Regions from separate parts of the Paraburkholderia sp. GAS334 genome, predicted to be linked through region 2. Evidence: riboswitches for the same ligand, from Rfam matches in the RefSeq annotation. Region 2 holds a riboswitch; the other holds the start of a gene.
The links. Region 2 has a riboswitch for cobalamin ahead of cobW (cobalamin biosynthesis protein CobW). Riboswitches for the same ligand answer to the same signal wherever they lie in the genome.

Region 1: another riboswitch for cobalamin. It lies ahead of P3T21_RS12235 (CbtB domain-containing protein); the one in region 2 lies ahead of cobW (cobalamin biosynthesis protein CobW).

Annotation. Positions count from the first base shown of each region.
Region 1 is NZ_JBNDMO010000005.1:295,377-299,080, reverse strand. Features, by position in the region: gene ggt (gamma-glutamyltransferase) at 1-397, opposite strand, end outside; gene P3T21_RS12250 (hypothetical protein) at 502-666, opposite strand; partial or broken gene P3T21_RS12245 (AsnC family transcriptional regulator) at 856-951, opposite strand; gene P3T21_RS12240 (histidine phosphatase family protein) at 1,029-1,607, opposite strand; cobalamin riboswitch at 1,639-1,781, shown strand; gene P3T21_RS12235 (CbtB domain-containing protein) at 1,823-2,032, shown strand; gene P3T21_RS12230 (CbtA family protein) at 2,044-2,790, shown strand; gene P3T21_RS12225 (hypothetical protein) at 2,920-3,057, opposite strand; gene P3T21_RS12220 (PepSY-associated TM helix domain-containing protein) at 3,176-3,704, opposite strand, start outside.
Region 2 is NZ_JBNDMO010000009.1:205,131-208,834, reverse strand. Features, by position in the region: gene cobN (cobaltochelatase subunit CobN) at 1-766, opposite strand, end outside; gene cobW (cobalamin biosynthesis protein CobW) at 773-1,855, opposite strand; cobalamin riboswitch at 1,965-2,233, opposite strand; cobalamin riboswitch at 2,309-2,535, shown strand; gene cobA (uroporphyrinogen-III C-methyltransferase) at 2,702-3,442, shown strand; gene P3T21_RS18640 (cobalamin biosynthesis protein) at 3,439-3,704, shown strand, end outside.

The sequences.
Region 1 (3,704 bases), on a different contig from region 2:
GCAATTTGCCGAAGCGCTCACGCGCCAGCATCCAGCTTCCGACCGCGCCAGGAACCGTCAACGCAGCCAGCGCGCCACGTGTCGGTAGCGCTGTGTGACCTGAAAAGCGCTCAAGCGTCGCGCGTCGCGCGCTCTGCCCGCTACCGTCGATGCCGATCGGCGCCTCACCGGCAGGCGCGATCATCCAGAACGCGTCGCCGCCGATGCCCGTCATATGCGGCTGCACGACGCTGAGCATCGCGGCGGCAGTGAGTGCGGCGTCGACTGCGCTGCCGCCTGCGCGCAGCACGGCGAGCGCTTCCTGCGTCGCAAGCGGATGCGCGGTGGCGACCATGCCGCGTTCGGCGCGGCTGACGGGGCGCGTCGTACGCGCGGGCGTTTCGTTCGGGTTGTGCATCATGCGAGCCTAAAGGCCGGCCTCTGCGCCAGAAATCGGGCGCGCCTCAAATGCGCCTGAGGAATTCCTCAGGTCGCGACAACCTCGGTGATGCATCAGGCGGCTCAAGGAAACGCCGCGGCAGCGGCGCTTTCGACGCTGTCGGCGGAGGTCGGGAACACGGCGGCGTCCTGTTCCAGCAGCCCATGTCGCTGCGCGTACAGTACGGGCGCAGGGGTCCAGCGAATGTGATCGAGGATTGCCTTATAGGGCGCTTCGTCGCGCAGCATGGGAGAGATCCGCTCGTCGGGCGTCCGTGAGGGACGCGATGCGAGCGGCTATGCAAGCTCCATGCCGATGAGCGTCGGGGCTTGCCTGTGGGGGTGCCGGTGACAATTGCTGGCCGTTGCCTTGACGGGCGGTGCACCACGTTGCGGCAACGCGCGCCAGGGCGGTGCGAAGGTCAAGCTATCGCCACCTTACCCAATCTGCACCGAAGGCACGCTCTTCATGCAGCGCACCGCGAACATCGAGCGGCTGTGGCGGGTCCCGGCAATCCGGTACAGCTTCTCGCGTCGGACGTAGCGCCCAGCGGGTACGAAGGCATGTTCTCTCTTCTGCAGTTCCGCTTCCCACTCCCTCCCCTCAGATTTCAGGCGTGGCCCGGCCACCAGACCCAGCTTCTGTCCCGCGAACGCCGCAATTCGACAATCGACAGCGGGGCAATCTCGATCCGCCTGAACGCTGAGGCCGGTGCGCCCAGCGCGTAAATGATCGCCGCGCGGATCACCACCGCATGCGTGATCGCGACTAAAGCGTCGCCGTCGTGTGCAGGCTGAAGCGCGTCGAGCCACGCGCCGACGCGGGCGAGGACCATGCCGAAGGACTCGCCGCCAGGCGGCGCGGCGTCGGGCGAACGCGTCCATGCGGCGAGCGCATCCGGTTCTTCGGCGGCGAGATCGCTGAGCCTTCGGCCGCGCCACTCGCCACAATCGACATCGGCCAGCGCGGGCGCGGCTTCCGTCTTCAACCCAAGCGCTTCAGCCATTTCGCGGACGCAGGTCGCGTCGCTGCGAAAGACGCGCGCGGCTTGAGCGACGATCTGCGCCCGCTCGCGCCACGCCTCGATCTCGGCCAGGCCGCGCGCATCGAGCGGATCGTCGGCCGGGAAAGCGCCCACGCGCATCGCCCGCGTCGCCGCGTGGCTGACCAGCAGCAACCGTGTCTGCATCTCGTGTCCCTTTGTCGGAGGCGTAGCGTTCATCACGCTGGCGCGGCGAAGTTTAGCGCGTAGAATAGCGTCACCGAAGCGCGGAAGCCGGTGTAAGCCCGGCGCGGTCGCGCCACTGTAATCGGCTCAGCATAGAGCCGAAAGCCAGACCTGAGCTTCGAGTCATCCCTTTTCTAGTCGACTGTCGGGGCGCGTAACCCCTGGAGAGATTCATCATGACTGACACCGTTTTCACGCCGGCCGCTCAACCTGCACTGATCCCCCTGCGCGAACTGCTGCCGTGGGTCATCTTCGGTGGCCTGCTGCTTTTGCTTGCGCTGTATTTTGTCGGCGCTGAACAAGGGGCGACGTCGCTCGTCCCTGGCATGATGGTTCACGAATTCGTCCACGACGGCCGCCATCTGCTCGGCTTCCCCTGCCACTAACGGGGGCACACATGGTAGGCAAACTGTTGGTACGCGGCATGCTTGCAGGCATCGCCGCGGGACTCCTCACGTTCGCATTCGCCCGCTTCGCCGGCGAACCCGCGGTCGAGCAGGCAATTACATTCGAAGAGAAAGCCGCAGCGGCGCGTGGCGAAGCGCCGGAGCCTGAACTTGTCAGTCGCGAAACGCAGGCGGGTCTCGGCCTGTTGACTGGCGTGGTCGTGTACGGCGCGGCATTCGGCGGACTCTTCGCGTTGACCTTCGCGTATGCGTATGGCCGCGTCGGCAAGCTGGGCGCGCGGGCGCTGTCCGCGATGCTCGCAGCGGCGGCGTTTATCGCGCTCGTAATCGTGCCGAATCTCAAGTATCCGGCTAATCCGCCTTCCATCGGCGACCCCGAAACGATCGGCTCGCGCACCGGGCTCTTCTTCCTGATGATCGCGATATCGCTGGTTGCGCTGGTGTTTTCGCTGAAGGTGCGGCGACGCGCGGTTGCGCGCTTCGGTCAGTGGAACGCGGCGATCATCGGCGGTGGGGTGTACGTCGCGATCATCGCGGCCGTGCAGATCGCGATGCCGGTGATCAACGAGGTGCCGCAGACCTTCCCGGCCACGCTGCTGTGGCATTTCCGCATTGCGGCGATCGGCATGCAGCTGATCATCTGGACGACGATCGGGCTGCTGTTCGGCTGGCTCGTCGAACGCAGCGAACGCGCGCAACTTCGCGCGGGCGAAGCCAGGACATCCGCGTTGCCTTGATGTCGCTTTGATGTCGCTTTGATGTCGTTTGATACGGGCCCAGGCGGTTCAGCCGGAAGGCAACGCCTGAGCCTGCAACTGTCTGCGTTTCTCCCCCGTCTTCTTCTGGCGTATCCCGCCGCTCGCCGCTCAACCGCGCGCAAGCCGCGCCGACACTTCCAATAACGCGGCGGCTGGCGGCAGACGCAGACGTTCCGCAAGGAGCTCGAGTCCGATGATCGCGACGAGCGAGAGCAATACCAGTTTGAATGCTGCAACAGAAGACACGAGATGACCTGGATGTCGACGATAGCTACGTCATGTGGAAGGGCGGCACGGCGTGCCCGCGTATCAAGCCACAGAGCTTCGCAGCCGTCCGCGCGACAGCGTGTGTCGTGCTGCGTGGTCAGGACTGCGCAGCAGACTCCCGCGTGACGCCCGAGCGGGACGCCGCAGCTGCAGCCGCCGCAGAACGGCGGCGCGCACCGAGCTTCTTCAGCCAGATCATCAGCCCGGTTGCGCTCAATATCGCCACCGCGATGCCGGTGAAGCTCATCAGAATTCGTCCACCGATCCCGATGATCCGGCCGGAATGCAGCGGGTATTGCGCCTGCATGAAGATGTCGCCGGCCGAGCCTTTGCCGGGTATCGATCCGCCTGCCAGCTTGCCGGTATTCGCGTTGTAGTACAGCCACGCGTTGCCGAGACCGGCGTCGCCGTGATCGTGGCCCGGCGCGAAGAATCCCACACCGTATGCATTGAACGACGGCACGTAATACAGCGCGCCCGGCGGCGACTTGAGCCCGCGTTCGCGGCCCGCCTGCGCTGCCATCTGCACGATGCGCTCAGCCGTGAGCGATACGTTGCCGGGCTCGCCGCGACGTTTCAGTTCGGGATTGTTGAAAGGCGTCGGCGTGAGCGTCGACACCGTCGAA
Region 2 (3,704 bases):
ACAACCGCTGCACCACGTCACGACTCACGTCGTCTTTCAGCGACGTGATCGCGACCGGCAACGGATTAAGGCCCTGCGCATCGAGCGCGTCGATCAATGCATCGAACACGGCTGTATTCGCCGCCTGCAAATGCGCGCGATAAAACAGGATCGCGACCACCGGCGCATCGGCACGCCAGCGTGCCTGCCAGTCTTCGACCGTGGGAACGTCGCGCTCCGGATGGTAAAGCGCTGCGGCTGGCAACGGTTGCGGCAGCGGCGGCTCGTCGCCCCAGCCCAACGCGCGATGCGCGATGCAGCGCAGAAACCGCTCCGCATTCTGCGGGCCGCCTTCGCGGAGATAACGCCATAGCTGATGACACAGCGCAGCGTCGGCGGTGCTGCGTGCGAGCAGATTCGGGTCTTCCTGAAGATCGCCCGAGAACATCGCGAGCACCTGCTGTTTGCGCTCCGCCAGTGCAACGACCTGCTCGATGCCGTATGGCCAGTAAGCCTCGCCGCCGAGGTGATCGACGACGACGACTTTCGCATGCTGCAACACGTCCTCGACGTAGAAATCGACCGACGCAGGTTGCCGGAGGAATGTGACATTCGCGAGCCTCAGGCTTGGGAAATCAGCGCCCAGACGCGGGAAAACGCTCGCGAGCAGCGACAGCGTCGTATCAGCGGAACTGAGCACGACGATATCCGCCGGTCGCTGATCGATCCGCATGACGCCGGCCGTATCGTCGACAAAGCCACCCGGCGTGGTGCGCAGCAGATGCATGTCGATTTACGCCTGTTGCACGACGTTGCGGCTGTCGCTCAAAGCGACATCGAGCGCCTGCTGCAATGCGGCCTGATCGAGGTCTTCGCCGATCAGTACAAAGCGGCTCGCGCGCGTTTCATCGGCCTGCCAGCGACGGTCGAAATAGCTGTCGAAGCGTCGTCCGACGCCTTGAATCACAAGACGCATTGCTGCGCCCGGCAATGCCGCGAAGCCTTTGACCCGGTAAATCGTGTGGCTTTCGACGAGGCTCTGCAGTGCCGCGATCGCCGCCTCACGCGACGAAACGTTCGCCTCGACCACTACCGAATCGAACTCGTCGTGATGATGATCGGCGTCGTCGGCGGAACCGTGATGGTCGTGGCGCAGATGAATGGTGTCTTCGGAAGCTGCCTCAAGACCGAGCAGTGCGTGCAGATCGAGCTGTCCCATGTGTGCACGCACAACCTTCACCTGCGGCGGGATTTCTTCACGGATCAGTGATTCCACTTCCCTTTGCCCTGCCTCGTCGAGCAGATCCGTTTTGTTCAGAATCACCAGATCGGCTGCGGACAACTGGTCTTCGAACAGTTCGTGCAACGGCGACTCGTGATCGAGATTCGGATCGGCTTTGCGCTGTGCGTCGACCGCTAGCGGATTCTCCGCGAACTGACCACTTGCCGCGGCTGGACCGTCGACTACGGTCACAACCGCATCGACCGTGAAGCTGTTTTTGATCTGCGGCCAGTTGAATGCCTGCACGAGCGGCTTCGGCAACGCAAGACCGGACGTTTCGATCAGCACGTGGTCGATCTGGTCGCGGCGTTCGACGAGTTTTTCCATCACTGGAAAAAACTCTTCCTGGACAGTGCAGCAAAGACAGCCGTTGGCGAGCTCATACAACTGGCCTTCGGCTTCACTGCCGTCTTCGTTACACCCGATGCCGCAGCCTTTGAGGATTTCGCCATCGATGCCGAGTTCGCCGAATTCGTTGACGATCACCGCGACGCGAAGGCCGCCCGCATGTTGAAGAATGTGCCGCAGCAAGGTGGTTTTGCCGCTGCCGAGGAAGCCCGTGACAATCGTGACGGGAATCTTGCGCGTCTGCATCCTGACTCCAGGGTGGTGGACTGTTGAGTAGATGGGGACGAAAAACGGCTTGCCCGGAGCAACCGGACATTCGATGAAATCGTGGACGATACGCCGCATCCCCGCGGCGTTTGCCTGTTTTTCTCGGGCCGGTATCCGGGCTGACGAAATCGCCGCTTCACCTTCCCGCGCATTTGACACGTTGCGCAGTGGACAGATACAGGCACGCTGTAATGTGCAAGTATTGAAGCCGGCTTTGCATCGCTTTTAAGCGATGCCTTCGCTTACCGTTGCGGGGGCAGCACAGGTTGGCCCGATCCGTGCAGGAAGGGCTCCCTGTTTCCCGTTTAACTGCGCGCACGGAGCGTGCGCGCGAGCACCAGAGTGCGTGCGAGTGTAGGCTTCGGCAGTGGCAACGTCAAGAAAGGGCCCGCGGCAAGGGCACTCCGGCGGGCTTTCAGGGAGTGCCTGTGATATCGTATGCGCGCGTTTGGTGCCCGCACACGCGTTCGCGTGTGCAGTTAAACGGGAAACAGGAAGCGAAGCGATTTGCTGAGCCTGTGCTGTCCCCGCAACGGTAAGCGGCCAGCGGATCATGCATCCGCACATGTCATTCAACGCCACTGCCTGCGCTGCGCAGGTGGGAAGGCGAACGGCATGCGGTCGTCAGCCCGGATACCGGCCAGACGCAAGGGGCGACCGTTGCGATCGCCGAACGCCCGATCCGCGGGGGACGGAATGAGGCGCCTGACGTGTGGCAACGCATGATTCATCTATTCGTCAAGCCGTCGATATGACGACTTCCAGGCTTTCCCTTCCCGACTGCACGCCGCGGCCTGCGCCGTGTTGCGCGCCGTGCCGTTCACTATGAGCCGCGCCTGGCTGATCGGCGCCGGTCCAGGCGACGTCGAGCTGATGACGCTCAAGGCGACGCGCGCGCTAGGCGAAGCCGACGTCGTCCTTGTCGACGATCTCGTGAATCCCGATGTGCTGCAATTCGCGCGTAAGGATGCGGAAATCGTGTACGTCGGCAAGCGCGGCGGGCAGCCGTCTACGTCGCAGTCTGGCATCGTCGAGGCCATGCTCGCGCATCTGCGCGCGGGGCGCAGCGTCGCCCGGCTGAAAGGCGGCGATCCGTTCGTGTTCGGGCGCGGCGGTGAAGAACAGCAGGCGCTGGCAGCCGTCGGCATTCACGTCGAAATCATCAACGGTATTACAGCGGGTATCGCCGCGCCCGCTGCGATCGGCATTCCTGTTACCCATCGCGATCATGCACAAGGCGTCGTTTTCGTCACCGGACACGGCGCGGGCAGCGGCGAGCCGGACTGGCGCGCGCTCGTCGCGACGCAGATGACACTGGTTGTCTATATGGGCATGCGTCGACTCAACGACATCGTCGCCGCGTTGCTGCAAGCCGGCATGCCAGCGGAAACGCCGTGCGCCGCCATCGAATCCGCCACGCGCCCCGAGCAGCGGCACGTGCGCGCGACGCTCGATACACTCGCCGCGAAAGTCGCAGAAGCCGGACTCGGCTCGCCAGCAATCGTCGTGATTGGCAGCGTGGCTGCGCTCGGCTTGCCGTATCTTCCAACTGGCGACAGCACATGAAAACGCTGACCGTCGGCATCGGAAGCAAACGCAACGCATCTGCGCAGCAGATCGAATCCGCCGTGCGCGCGGCGCTCGCGCTGGCCGGCCGTTCGCTCGACGAAGTGCTTGCGGCCGCAACGATTGATTCAAAAGCACGCGAACCCGGACTCGTCGAATTCTGCACGCGCCATGGGCTGCTGTTGCACACCTTTGCGCCCGAGCAGATCGACGCGCTAGGAGAACTGCCCACGCCTTCCGATACGGTCCGTGCGCATCTCGG